DNA from 2 places in the Pseudomonas sp. DC3200b2 genome. Region 2 is predicted to be linked to the other one. Evidence: riboswitches for the same ligand, from Rfam matches in the RefSeq annotation. Region 2 holds a riboswitch; the other holds the start of a gene.
What was found. A riboswitch is a leader RNA that binds a small molecule or an ion and turns the genes downstream of it on or off. The one in region 2 is predicted to bind cobalamin.
Positions count from the first base shown of each region.

Region 1 (6,668 bases), on a different contig from region 2:
CGCCATCCTGGCGGGTGGTGAGCTGTTCGGCTTCACCGGGGTACTGCTGGCCCTGCCGGTCGCCGCCGTCATCATGGTGCTGGTGCGCCATATGCACGTGCTCTACAAGCAATCGGACCTCTACGGGGGTGGTGAGGATCCGCAGTTGTAGATACCCCTGGCCGGTCGGCGGGGCGCGATCGGCCCTTGCCGGCGGGCCTGGCGCGCGTCAAGCTTGCAGCTTCCAGCCAAGCCGCTAGAATCGGGCACCTTTTGAGTTGAGGCGTAACCCCAGGTCGCATGAAAGAGCCGATCCAACTCCCGCTGGGTGTGCGCCTGCGTGATGACGCCACCTTCGTCAACTACTATCCCGGAGCCAACGCCGCGGCGCTTGGCTACGTCGAGCGGTTGTGCGATGCGGATGCCGGCTGGACGGAGAGCCTGATCTACCTCTGGGGCAAGCCGGGGGTGGGGCGCACTCATCTGATGCAGGCGGCATGCTTGCGCATGGAGCAGCAGGGGCAGCCAGCGGTGTACCTGCCTCTGGCCCAGCTGCTGGAGCGGGGTGTTGGCATTCTGGATTACTTGGCCCAGTATGAGCTCGTATGCCTGGACGATCTCCAGGTCATCGCCGGCAAGGCGGATTGGGAAGAAGCCTTGTTCCACTTGTTCAATCGCCTGCGTGACAGTGGGCGTCGCCTGCTGATCGCCGCGTCACATTCCCCACGGGAATTGCCCGTGAAGCTGGCGGACCTCAAGTCCCGCCTTACCTTGGCCCTGGTTTTTCAGATGCGGCCACTTTCCGACGAAGACAAACTGCGAGCGCTCCAGCTGAGAGCCTCGCGCCGGGGCCTGCACCTGACCGACGAGGTGGGGCATTTCATCCTTACCCGCGGAAGTCGCAGCATGAGCTCGCTGTTCGACCTGCTCGAACGCCTTGACCAGGCTTCCCTTCAAGCTCAGCGCAAGCTCACTATCCCTTTCCTCAAGGAAACCCTGGGCTGGTGATAGCGCCATCATGCCTGTACGGCAGCACGGCTGGCGAATGAGCTGGGCTCGCCTGGCATGACCCTTGCTTTCTCAATTCGGCCGCCACTTGACCGGCGCAGTAGTGGTTTCGCTACTGATAGCTTTCTTATATCGCTTATCTCCGGCTAAGCGAAGCGGATCTACCGAGACTTTTTTCCATGAAATGGTTCGTTACCTGGGCATCGCGGATAACTCAACAAGATCATGGGCTTGGAATCGGGGCTCTTCAGGTTCAAGCGCTCTAGACCGGCAATTTGCGCGTTAGATGTCAGCCTGAACAACGGGAGTCACATAATGTTCTATAAAATTTGCAAATGAGGCCGATAGAAGGCATATTCCACTCTTCTTCAACCAACCGACACGGTCGTGCCCATGCTCAAGCGCTTCGCACCCCTCGTGCCCCTTGCACTCGTTACCCTGCTGGTCGGCTGCGCAGCCCAGTCACCGGTCTCGCAACAGCAGGTGTCCGCCCTCGTTACCGCCGAACGCGCCCCTCAGGCGCCAACCCAGCTTCGCCACCCATCCATTGCCCAGGCTTCCGTGTTCGATGAGGCTGACGAAGCCGACGACAAGGATGACCTGGCCACGTTTTCCAGCAAGGCGCCGTATCGGCTGCCTTTGCTGGCCGATAGTATCCTTGAACGCGGCAAATCCTTGATCGGTACCCGCTACCAGTTCGGCGGCACCACTGAAAGTGGCTTCGATTGCACAGGCTTCATCAACTTCCTGTTCCGCGAGGAGGCGGGCATGACCCTGCCGCGCTCCAGCCGCGAAATGATCAATGTCAAGGCGCCGCTGGTTGCCCGTAGCAACCTCAAGCCGGGCGATGTGCTGTTCTTCGGCACCTCGGGGCGCAAGGGCCGGGTCAGCCACGCCGGTATCTACCTGGGCGGCGATCAGTTCATTCACTCCAGCAGCCGCCGCAGCGGTGGTGTACGGGTCGACAGTCTGGGCGACCGCTACTGGAGCAAAACCTATATCGAAGCCAAGCGCATGCTGGCCATGGCGCCTGTCAGCGAGATGGCTCGCAAGTAAACCAGCGCAACGCCTGACAAGGGTAGCGACGAGCGGTCACGCTTTCGCTGCCCTTTTTTATGGAAAACAGCGGGTTAAACGCTAATCTTCATCGGCAGTCGAACTCGGAACCCCTGTCCATGGCCTTCTTCTTCCTTCGTGTGCTGGCAGCGCTGCCGCTGGTGGTGCTTGCCGGTTGCGTAACCCCGCCGCCGCCCGCGCCTGTTCCTGTGGCTGCGGCCCCCCGTCCGCTGATGGTCGACCCGAGCGATTATTCTTCGATCAAGGCCGATGACGTGCTGTTCCGGGCCATCGGCCTGGTGGGCACGCCCTACCGTTGGGGCGGCAACACCCCCGCGGCAGGCTTCGACTGCAGTGGCTTGATTGGCTTCGTATACCGAGACGCGGCGGGGATAGCCTTGCCGCGTACCACCGCGGAGTTGATCGCCATGCATGCCCCCAGCGTGGACCGCGCCGCGCTTCGCTCCGGCGACCTGGTGTTCTTTTCTACCCAGGGTGGCGGGCAGGTGAGTCACGCCGGAATCTACGTGGGAGAAGGGCGCTTCGTGCACGCACCTTCTACCGGAGGTACGGTGCGCCTGGACTACCTGGACAAACCTTATTGGCAAAAGGCCTATCTGGACGCCAAGCGCGTCATCCAGCCAGAACGGCTGGCGCAAACGGCGCCTTGAATCCAGCGGGTGGGAACAACTGCCGGCGCGCTTGAGGCACGCGCCGGGCCACGGTTCACTACTGGCGAGTCACCCGCCAGATTTTGTTGCCTACATCATCGGCCACCAGCACCCCGCCCTTGTCATCGCCCACCACGCCGACCGGGCGCCCCATGGCTTCGCCCTTGTCATTGAGGAAGCCGGACAGCAGGTCCAGCGGTTGCCCCTTGGGCATCCCATTCTCGAAGGGAACGAAGATCACCTTGTAGCCGCTATGGGGCTCGCGGTTCCAGGAGCCGTGCTGGCCGATGAACACCCCTTGGTCGAAGGGGGCGGGCAGTTGCTTGGGTTGGGCGAAGGCCAGGCCCAGGGAGGCGGTGTGTGGCCCGACCGCGTAATCCGGGGTGATGGCCTTCTGTACCAGCTCAGGATTGCCGGGCTCGACCCGAACGTCCACGTGCTGGCCATAGTAGCTGTAGGGCCAGCCATAGAAGCCGCCATCCTTCACCGAGGTGATGTAATCGGGCACCAGGTCACTGCCGATCTCGTCCCGCTCGTTGACCGCCGTCCACAGCTTGCCGGTTTTCGGCTCCCAGGCCAGGCCATTGGGGTTGCGCAGACCGGTGGCGAACAGGCGCTTCTGGCCGCTGGCGGCATCCACTTCCCAGATCGCGGCGCGGCCCTCTTCGGCGGCCATGCCGTTCTCGCCCACGTTGCTGTTGGAGCCCACGGTAACGTATAGCTTCCTGCCGTCGGGGCTGGCGATTACATTCTTGGTCCAGTGGTGGTTCAGGCTGCCGGCGGGGAGGTCGGTGACCGTTTCGCCGTCGCCGCTGAGGTGGGTGGCGCCCGGCTGGTACTTGAAGCGCAGGAGCTTGTCAGTATCGGCCACGTAGAAATCCTGGCCTACCAGCGTCATGCCGAAGGGTGAGTTCAGGTTCTTGAGGAAGGTCTCCCGGGTTTCCGCTACCCCGTCGCCGTCCTGGTCGCGTAGCAGGGTGATGCGATTGGGGCTCTGCACGCCGGCGCCTGCCCGGCTCATGACCTTTTCCGCCACCCAGCCGCGTATGCCCTTGCTGTCGTCCGGCTTGGCGGGGGAGTTGGTTTCCGCCACCAGTACATCGCCGTTGGGCAGTACATAAAGCCAGCGAGGATGCTCCAGGCCTTCGGCGAACGCTTTCACCTGGGTGCCCGGCGCCGCCTTGGGAGTGACACCGACGGGCCAGCCCACGGCGGGCGCGATGTTGACGGTAGGCACGAGGGTCTTGTTGGGCGCGGGCAGTTTCGGCGAGGGACCGGTGCCGTCGGATACTTGCAGCTTGGCGCTTTCCCCGCAGGCGGCCATGCTGGTGGCCAACAGAGCGATAAGGGCGAGACTGGACTTGGGCATGGCATCAGCTTCCTGGCGAGCGGTATGTACCGTAGAGGCAGCGAGCCGGCGGAGGTTCAACATGCCGCATTGACGCTGTGGGGCCAACCCCTTACCCTTCGCCGATCGTTTCAGGTGTCCGACGTGCCGCAGGCGCTCGGGTGAAACAGGGAAGCCGGTGCGAACCCGGCGCTGCCCCCGCAACGGTAGATGAGTCACGCTTGAGCACAAGCCACTGGGGAACCGGGAAGGCGCTGAAGCTGGGCAGCGCCCACTCATAAGCCCGGAGACCGGCCTGAAACCCATGGGCGTGACCTGCGCCTGTCATACGAGATCGCCGCGCGGGTGAGAGCGGCATCGACGTTCGCGTGCCCGCCGATCCCGGCGCAGGCGCGGCGTTGGTGCGCCCCCGCGAGCGAGCGGAGAGCAGCGATGAACGATACCACCGGGCGCGACGAGCGCCACCAGGCGCGCATGGTGCGCAAGAAAGCCGTGATCGATGCCCGTATCGCCGCCTCGCCGGACGAGCGAGGCGTGCTGCTGGTGCTTACTGGCAATGGCAAGGGCAAGAGCAGTTCCGGCTTCGGCATGCTGGCCCGCGCGCTGGGTCATGGCATGCGTTGCGGCGTGGTGCAGTTCATCAAGGGTCGCCAGGCCACCGGGGAAGAACTGTTTTTCCGCCGCTTCCCCGAAGAGGTCAGCTTTCATGTGATGGGCGAGGGCTTCACCTGGGAAACCCAGGATCGCCAGCGTGACATCGCCGCCGCGGCCGCGGCCTGGGACGTGGCGCGAACCATGCTGCGGGACCCGGCTCTGGATTTCGTGCTGCTGGACGAACTCAACATCGCCCTCAAGCACGGTTACCTTGACCTGCCCATGGTACTGGCCGACCTGAGCGGCCGACCCTCTCTGCAGCATGTGATAGTGACGGGCCGCGCCGCGCGGCCGGAGCTGTTGGAAATAGCCGATACGGTAAGCGAGCTGGGCTTGGTCAAGCATGCTTTCCAGGCGGGCATCAAGGCGCAGAAAGGGATCGAATGGTGAGCCAGGCACGGCGATGCCCTGCGGTACTGATTGCCGCCCCCGCTTCCGGTCAAGGCAAGACTACCGTCACCGCGGCCATGGCGCGTTTGCACCGCAATCTTGGTCGCCGCGTGCGGGTGTTCAAGTGCGGGCCGGACTTTCTCGACCCGATGATCCTGGAGCGGGCCAGCGGCGCCCCTGTCTACCAGCTGGACCTGTGGATGGTCGGCGCCCATGAGAGCCGGCGGTTGCTGTGGGAGGCCGCCGAAAGCGCGGACCTGATCCTGGTGGAAGGGGTGATGGGGTTGTTCGACGGCACCCCGTCCAGCGCTGACCTGGCCATTGCCCTGGGTGTGCCGGTGCTGGCGGTGATCGACGGTACCGCCATGGCGCAGACGTTTGGCGCCCTGGCCCTTGGCCTGGCGCGTTACCGCCCGGAACTGCCCTTTGCCGGTGTGATCGCCAACCGCGTGGGCAGCCCACGGCATGGTCAACTGCTGCGCGACAGCCTGACCGAAGGATTGCGCTGGTTCGGCGGCTTGCCGCGCGAACAGGCCATCAACCTACCCAGTCGGCATCTTGGCCTGGTCCAGGCCAGTGAACTGGACGACCTGGATCGACGCCTGGACGCGGCAGCCGAGGCACTGGCTGGCGTGCTGGGCGCAGAGGCCGAGGCGCTACCGCTTCCTGTCAGCTTCGAGGCGCCGCAGCCGAGCCTGAGCGAGCCCATCCTGGCCGGGGTGCGTATCGCGGTGGCCCGGGACGAGGCCTTCGCCTTCCTTTATAACGGCAATCTGGATGCCATGCGGGCCATGGGCGCCGAGCTTCACTTCTTCTCCCCGCTGGCTGACGCCGCGCTGCCCGCCTGCGACAGTCTCTACCTACCCGGAGGCTACCCCGAGCTTCACCATCGCCAGCTTGCGGCGAACCAGCCGATGCTGGCGGCCATCCGCGCTCACCACCAGGCAGGCAAGCCACTATTGGCCGAATGCGGGGGCATGCTGTATCTGCTCGACGGCCTCACTGACGTGGCCGGGGAACGCGCCCCGCTGCTAGGGTTGATGCCTGGCGAGGCCCGCTTGCAAAAAAGGCTGGCGGCCCTGGCGTTGCAGGAGGTGGACCTGGGCCATGGCTGCTTGCGCGGCCACACCTATCACCATTCACTCACCGATACACCATGGGTGCCGGTGGCCCGTGGCCATAGCCCCAATGGCGGCCGGGGTGCCGAAGCGGTCTACCAGAGCGGTCGGCTCACCGCCTCCTATGTGCATTTCTACTTCCCGTCCAACCTGGCCGCCACCGCGGCTCTGTTCAAGCCCGAGGGTACTTAGTGGTCACCGAACACGCTTATGCCGAGGCCGAGCGAGCCGCCATCTACCGCGCCATCGCCGAACGCCGCGACATGCGTCATTTCAGCGGTGGAGAAGTCGATCCGCACACCTTGCAACGGCTGCTGGCCGCGGCGCACCAGGCGCCAAGCGTCGGCCTGATGCAGCCGTGGCGCTTTATCCGGGTGCGCTCCCCGGCGCTGCGCCAGGACATTCATCGTCTGGTCGAGGAAGAGCGCGTGCGTACCGCGCAGG
Region 1 is NZ_JAFCTA010000001.1:1,080,678-1,087,345, forward strand. Features, by position in the region: gene ACP691_RS05215 (AI-2E family transporter) at 1-151, shown strand, start outside; gene hda (DnaA regulatory inactivator Hda) at 280-987, shown strand; gene ACP691_RS05225 (C40 family peptidase) at 1,381-2,043, shown strand; gene ACP691_RS05230 (C40 family peptidase) at 2,163-2,714, shown strand; gene ACP691_RS05235 (PQQ-dependent sugar dehydrogenase) at 2,773-4,083, opposite strand; cobalamin riboswitch at 4,179-4,375, shown strand; gene cobO (cob(I)yrinic acid a,c-diamide adenosyltransferase) at 4,495-5,106, shown strand; gene ACP691_RS05245 (cobyrinate a,c-diamide synthase) at 5,103-6,416, shown strand; gene bluB (5,6-dimethylbenzimidazole synthase) at 6,416-6,668, shown strand, end outside.
Region 1: it holds a riboswitch for cobalamin, as region 2 does, so the genes downstream of both, cobO (cob(I)yrinic acid a,c-diamide adenosyltransferase) here and cobW (cobalamin biosynthesis protein CobW) in region 2, are expected to answer to the same signal.

Region 2 (6,668 bases):
TGATGGCTTTTGGCAATGACGTTCTGCGTTTCTTTGTAGAGTTCGTCATAGCCCAGGTTGCCCCTGTCCTCGATCTGTACCCGGAAGCCGCCGATGGTCCCTAGGCCCTGGACGGGCGGCGGCGGGAAAATCGCCATGTAGGCTTCCTGGATGCCTGCATACTTGCCGTTCAAGGCCGCCGCGATGGCGCTGGCCGATTCGCTAGCGTCCTTGCGTTCATCGAAGTCCTTCAAAGCCACGAAGACAATGCCGCTGTTGGGGCTGTTGGTGAAGCCGTTGATCGACAGCCCCGGGAAGGCGATGGCATTGGCCACGCCGGGCTGCTCCATGGCCATGGCGGACATGCGCTTGATCACTTCTTCGGTACGGTCCAGGCTGGCCGCGTCCGGCAGTTGGGCGAAGGCCACCAGGTACTGCTTGTCCTGCTGGGGCACGAAGCCAGTAGGCGTGTTGGCGAAGCCGAACCAGGTCAGCACCATGAAGCCTGCATAGAGGAATAGGGCAATCCCGCTGCCACGGATGACCCGCCGCACGGTGCTGACATAACCATGGCTGGCGCGCTCGAACAAGCGGTTGAAGGGGCGGAACAGCCAGCCCCCGAGCAGCCGGTCGAGCAGGCGCGAGAAAGCGTCCTTGGGCGCGTGGTGGCCCTTGAGCAATACCGCCGCGAGCGCTGGCGACAGGGTCAGGGAATTGAAGGCCGAGATCACCGTGGAGATGGCAATGGTCAAGGCGAACTGCTTATAGAACTGTCCGGTGAGGCCGGAGATGAAGGCCGCGGGCACGAATACGGCGCACAGCACCAGGGCAGTGGCGATGATCGGCCCGGTCACCTCGGTCATGGCCCGCTCAGTGGCGGCCATGGGCTCCAGCCCCAGCTCGATGTTGCGCTCCACGTTCTCCACCACCACGATGGCGTCGTCCACTACGATGCCGATGGCCAGCACCAGGCCGAACAGCGACAGCGCGTTGAGCGAGAAACCGAACATATGCATCACGGCGAAGGTACCGATCAAGGATACCGGTACCGCGGCCAACGGAATGATGGAGGCGCGCCAGGTCTGCAGGAACAGCACCACCACCAGCACGACGAGCACAAGGGCCTCGAACAGGGTATGCACCACGGCCTCGATGGAACCGCGCACGAAAATGGTTGGGTCGTAGACGATGCTGTAGTCCATGCCTTCGGGGAAGGCCTGCTTGAGTTCTTCCATGCGGCCACGCACTTGGTTGGAAATGTCGATGGCATTGGAACCCGGCCGCTGGAAGATCGGAATGGCGACCGCGGGCTGGTTGTTCAACAGCGAACGCAGGGCATACTGGCTGGAACCCAGCTCTACCCGGGCGATGTCGCGCAGACGGGTGATCTGACCATCGGCGCCGGCGCGGATGATGATGTTCTGGAACTCTTCTTCGGTCACCAGGCGCCCCTGGGTGTTGATCGACAGCTGGAAGCTGCTGTCGCCGGGGGCGGGCGGGGCGCCCAGCTGGCCGGCGGCGACCTGGCGGTTCTGCTCGCGGATGGCGTTGACCACATCGGTGGCGGTCAGGTTGCGCGAGGCCGTCTTGTTCGGGTCCAGCCAGACGCGCAGGGAATAGTCCCCCATCCCGAACAGTTGCACGTCGCCCACGCCGTTCAGTCGCGCCAGCTCATCCTTGATGTTGAGCACGGCGTAGTTGGACAGGTACAGCATGTCATAGCGCTGGTCCGGGGAGGTCAGGTGCACCACCATGGTCAGGTCGGGGGAGGCCTTGTCCACCGTGATGCCGATGCGGGTCACCTCTTCGGGCAGCTTCGGCTCGGTGCGGGTCACCCGGTTCTGCACCTGGACCTGGGCAGTATCCAGGTTGGTGCCCAGGGCGAACGTGATGGTCAAGGTCAGCTTGCCATCGGCCGTGGCCTGGGAGGACATGTACAACATGTTCTCCACGCCGGTGATGGCCTGTTCCAGGGGCGCGGCCACCGTTTCGCCGATCACCTTGGGGTTGGCGCCAGGGAAGTTGGCGCGCACTACCACGGTGGGCGGCACCACCTCGGGGTATTCGCTGATGGGCAGCTGGAAGAGGGAAATGGCGCCGCCGATGAGGATCATCAGGGACAATACAGCCGCGAAAATCGGCCGTTTAATGAAAAAACCGGAAAATGTCATGGCTCAGGTCCTTCAGCCGCGTGGCGATGAATTGCCGGCCAGCTTGGGCTGGCCAGGCGCGCTTTGAGCACGGCCCGCCTGCTGGCTGGTCGCTTCGAGGGCGTGGCGTTGGCTGGCCAATGCCGCGAGGGTCTGTTCGCTGGCCATGGGCACGGCCTGCGGGTCGACGGTGCTGCCGGGGCGTACCCGCTGCAGACCGTTGACCACGATCCGGTCGCCCTTGGCCAGGCCGCTGCGCACGATGCGCAGCCCTTCGAGCTTGGGCCCCAGTTCCACCGTGCGGTACGTGGCCTTGTTGTCCTTGTCCATCACCAGCACGAACTTCTTGCCCAGGTCGGTGCCTACGGCCTCGTCCTTGATCAGCACAGCGTCGTAGACGCCGCTGCCCACCAGTTTGAGGCGTGCGTACAGCCCAGGGGTGTATTCGCCGTTGCGGTTGTCGAACACCGCCCGCCCGCGAATGGTGCCGGTCTGCGGGTTGACCTGGTTGTCGAGGAAGTTGAGCTGGCCCAGGTGGGTATTGCCGTCTTCGTTGGACAGGCCCATGTACACGGGGGCGGCGGTGCCGACGCTACCACTGCGGGTCAGCTGGCTGTATTTGAGAAAGGCACGCTCGTCCGCGTCAAAGTAGGCATATACCTTGTCCGTCGAGACCACCCGGGTCAGCAGGCTGCTGTCGGCGCTGACCAGGTTGCCCGCGGTGATCTCAGCGCGACCTACGCGACCGCTGATCGGCGAGGTGACCCGGGTGAAGCTCAGGTTCAGGCGCGCCAGATCCAGCTGTGCCTGGATGGCGGCAACGCCGGCCCGTGCCGCCAGCGCGGCGCTGTTACGCGAGTCGGCCAGCTCGGCGGAGATGGCGTTGGCGCTGCGCAACCGTTCGCCACGGCTGGCTTCGTTTTCACTGTTGGCGGCATTGGCGCGCGCTTGCTGCAGCTGTGCTTCCAGCCGATTGACTTCGGCCTGGAAGGGGCGTGGGTCGATCTGGAACAGCAGGTCACCCTTCTTCACCAGGGCGCCCTCGGTGAACGCCACCTGGTCGATCTGCCCGGACACCCGTGGCCGTACCAGCACGGTTTCCGGCGCCTCCAGGCGGCCGGTGAATTCATCCCACTCATTCACCGGCTGCTCCAATACCTGGGCCACGCTGACCTTCGGCGCCTGGGGCGCCAGGGCTGTGTCCGGCGCGCGGCCGCAGGCCACCAACACCGAAAGCGCCATCAGCGCCAATGAAAAACGCAAAGGTTTGAATGACTGCTCCATAGAACGCCCCGCCCATCTTGATTATCAGGAATGAACGGATTCTGGCGAGACGCGGGACCATCGACGAATCGAATGGTTCGAAGATGACTATCACTCTCAGTGATTGCGGGAATCGATTCTTTGGATCGCACAGGCGCCAGCCTTTCTCTCATCGAATGTATCTGGCGGCGCCTTGATTGACCTTGGGCCCGGCACTGCGTAGGCTTGCCACTTCGAGGTGCTCCCAGGCTGCCATGCCTGCGGGAGTTAAAATGGGAACGCGGTAACAGGCCGCGGCTGCCCCCGCAACTGTGAACGGTAATGCTTGCCATGGCCACTGCGCGCGAGTGCGGGAAGGCGGCGGGCCATCAGCCACGAATGCTGATGCCGTAAGCCAGGAAACCTGCCTCGTTCAGTCAGTTCCATTCAACCGGGCGGGGTGATCCGGTGCGAAGCCGCAACGGGTATCGCCCGTGCTGTACCGCGCCTGCCCGCCATAGTGCCAGGGGCACCCATGAAAACGCTCAGCAAGCTCCCAGTTACCATCGTCACCGGCTTTCTCGGTTCCGGCAAAACCACCTTGCTCCGGCATATCCTCGACAATGCTCAGGGCCGTCGCATCGCCGTGATCGTCAATGAATTCGGCGAGCTGGGCATCGACGGCGAGCTGCTGCGCCAGTGCAGCATCGGTTGCAGCGAGGAAGAAGCCGTGGGCCGGGTGTTCGAGCTGGCCAATGGTTGCCTGTGCTGCACGGTGCAGGAAGAATTCTTCCCGGTCATGCGCGAGCTGGTGGAGCGTCGGGGCACCCTGGACCACATTTTGATTGAAACCAGTGGCCTGGCCTTGCCCAAGCCGCTGGTGCAGGCTTTCCAATGGCCCGAAATCCGTAACGCCTGCACCGTGGACGCAGTGGTCACGGTGGTCGATGCCCCGGCGGTGGCCGCGGGCACTTTCGCCGCCTACCCGGAGGCAGTGGACGCTCAGCGACGCCAGGACCCGAACCTGGACCACGAGTCACCGCTGCACGAACTGTTCGAAGATCAACTGGCCAGCGCGGACCTTGTGGTGCTGAACAAGACCGACCTGATCGATTACGCGGGCCTGGAGGCGGTGCGCGCCCAGGTCAGCGCCGAGCTGCCGCCGGCGGTGAAGATCGTCGAAGCCCGCGCCGGCCAGCTTCCCCTGGGTGTGCTGCTCGGGCTTGGCGCTGAGGCCGAGGCTCATATCGACGGCCGTCAGACCCACCATGACCAGCACCATGAGGGCGAGGAGACGGACCATGACCACGATGCGTTCGATTCCGTCTGGGTCGAGCTCCCCGAGGCGTCCGAGGCTTCGCTGATGGCGGCATTGCAGGCCGTGGTGCAACGGCATGCCATCCTGCGGGTCAAGGGCTTCGCGGCCATCCCGGGCAAGCCGATGCGCCTGTTGCTGCAAGGCGTCGGTAGCCGCTTCGATCGCCACTTCGACCGCCCATGGCAGGGCAACGAGGCCAGGCTCACCCGCCTGGTGCTTATCGGACAGGATCTCGACGGCGCCACGGTGACCGCCGAACTGACCCGCGCCCTGCAAGGCTAGGCCGAATGCATCTGCTGCGTACCCAACCCGGAGGCTTCGTTCCGGACGACAGCATCGCCGACCTCGGGCAAACGCCGGCCGAGCTGGTGATCCTCTGCAGTGGCGATTCGCATCTGGCGCTGCTGGCCGAGGCCGCCCAGCGCTTGCCCGGGGATTTTCCAAGCCTGCGCCTGGCCAATCCCATGCAGGTGCAGAATCATGCCTCGGTAGATCTCTATGTCGATCAGGTGCTTCGTCATGCCAGGTTGATCGTGCTGTCGCTCCATGGGGGCGTGGGCTATTGGCGCTATGGTGTCGAGCAACTGAGCCGCCTGGTGGAGCAGGGCACGCGGGTAATAATGGTCCCCGGGGATGACCGGCCGGATCCGGAGCTGAGTGCGCTTGGCAGCGAGCCCGCCGAGGTCAGCGAGGCAGTCTGGCAGTATTTGCGCCAGGGCGGCATGGCCAACGCATCGGCGCTGTTCGGTTATATCGCCGCGACCTACTTCACTGGCCGCCTGGCCCAACCCTTGCCTTGGGCGCCACCGGCCGCCTTGCCACGGGTGAGCCTCTATCGGCCCGGACAAGGCGTGGTCAGCCTTGGCGCCTGGCAAGCGGTATGGACGGCAGGCGCCCCGGTGGTACCCCTGGTGTTCTATCGCTCGCACCTGCAGGCGGCCAATACCGGTTTCATCGATGCCTTCTGTGACCAGTTGGCCGCTGCCGGCTTGAACCCCTTGCCGGTGGCGGTCGCCAGCCTCAAGGAGGCAGGCTGCCTGGAACAACTGCAGGCCTGGATGGACGAGGTCGCGGCCGCGGCGGTGCTCAACACCACCGGCTTCGCCCTGGCCTCCCCGCAGGCCCCCCGGCAGCGTCCACTGCGCCGTGATATCCCGGTCATCCAGGCCATCTGTGCTCAGGATAATCAGCCCATGTGGGCGCAAAGCGCCCAGGGGCTCGGTCCCCGAGACCTGGCCATGCATGTGGCGCTACCGGAGTTGGACGGTCGAATCATCAGCCGCCCGATCAGCTTCAAGGACCTGGCCTGGCGCAGCGAGCGTAGCCAGAGCGATGTGGTATGCTATCGCGCCCATCCTGAGCGCATGGCCTTCGTGGCGCGCCTGGCTGCCAACTGGATCGCCCTGGCGCGCACTCCGGCTGCCGACAAGCGCGTCGCGCTGGTGCTGGCCAATTATCCGACCCGGGACGGACGTATCGGCAATGGTGTGGGCCTGGATACGCCAGCCGCCGCGTTGAACATTCTCCGAGGCATGGCGGCGGCCGGTTACCCGGTGTCCGGGCTTCCGGCCACCGGTACCGCACTGATCCAGGCCTTGCTCGGCAATGTCAGCAATGACCTGGATCAGCTCGACGCCCGGCCTTGTGCCCAGAGCCTGGCCCTCGATGCCTATCGGCTGGCCTTCGCTGCCCTGCCCGAGGCGTGCCGGGACGCCGTGACTCAGCGCTGGGGCGCGCCCGAACAAGACCCCATGTACCGAAGCGGACGCATGATGGTCGCCGGGCTGCGCTTCGGCGCTACCTTCGTCGGCATTCAACCGGCCCGGGGTTATCACCTGGACCCCAGCGCGGTCTACCACGACCCGGACCTGGTGCCCCCTCACGGTTACCTGGCCTTCTACTTCTGGCTGCGACAGGCCTACCGCGCCCATGCGGTCATTCATGTCGGCAAGCACGGGAACCTGGAATGGCTGCCCGGC
Region 2 is NZ_JAFCTA010000002.1:355,861-362,528, forward strand. Features, by position in the region: gene ACP691_RS07410 (efflux RND transporter permease subunit) at 1-2,150, opposite strand, end outside; gene mexE (multidrug efflux RND transporter periplasmic adaptor subunit MexE) at 2,163-3,413, opposite strand; cobalamin riboswitch at 3,612-3,817, shown strand; gene cobW (cobalamin biosynthesis protein CobW) at 3,907-4,971, shown strand; gene cobN (cobaltochelatase subunit CobN) at 4,977-6,668, shown strand, end outside.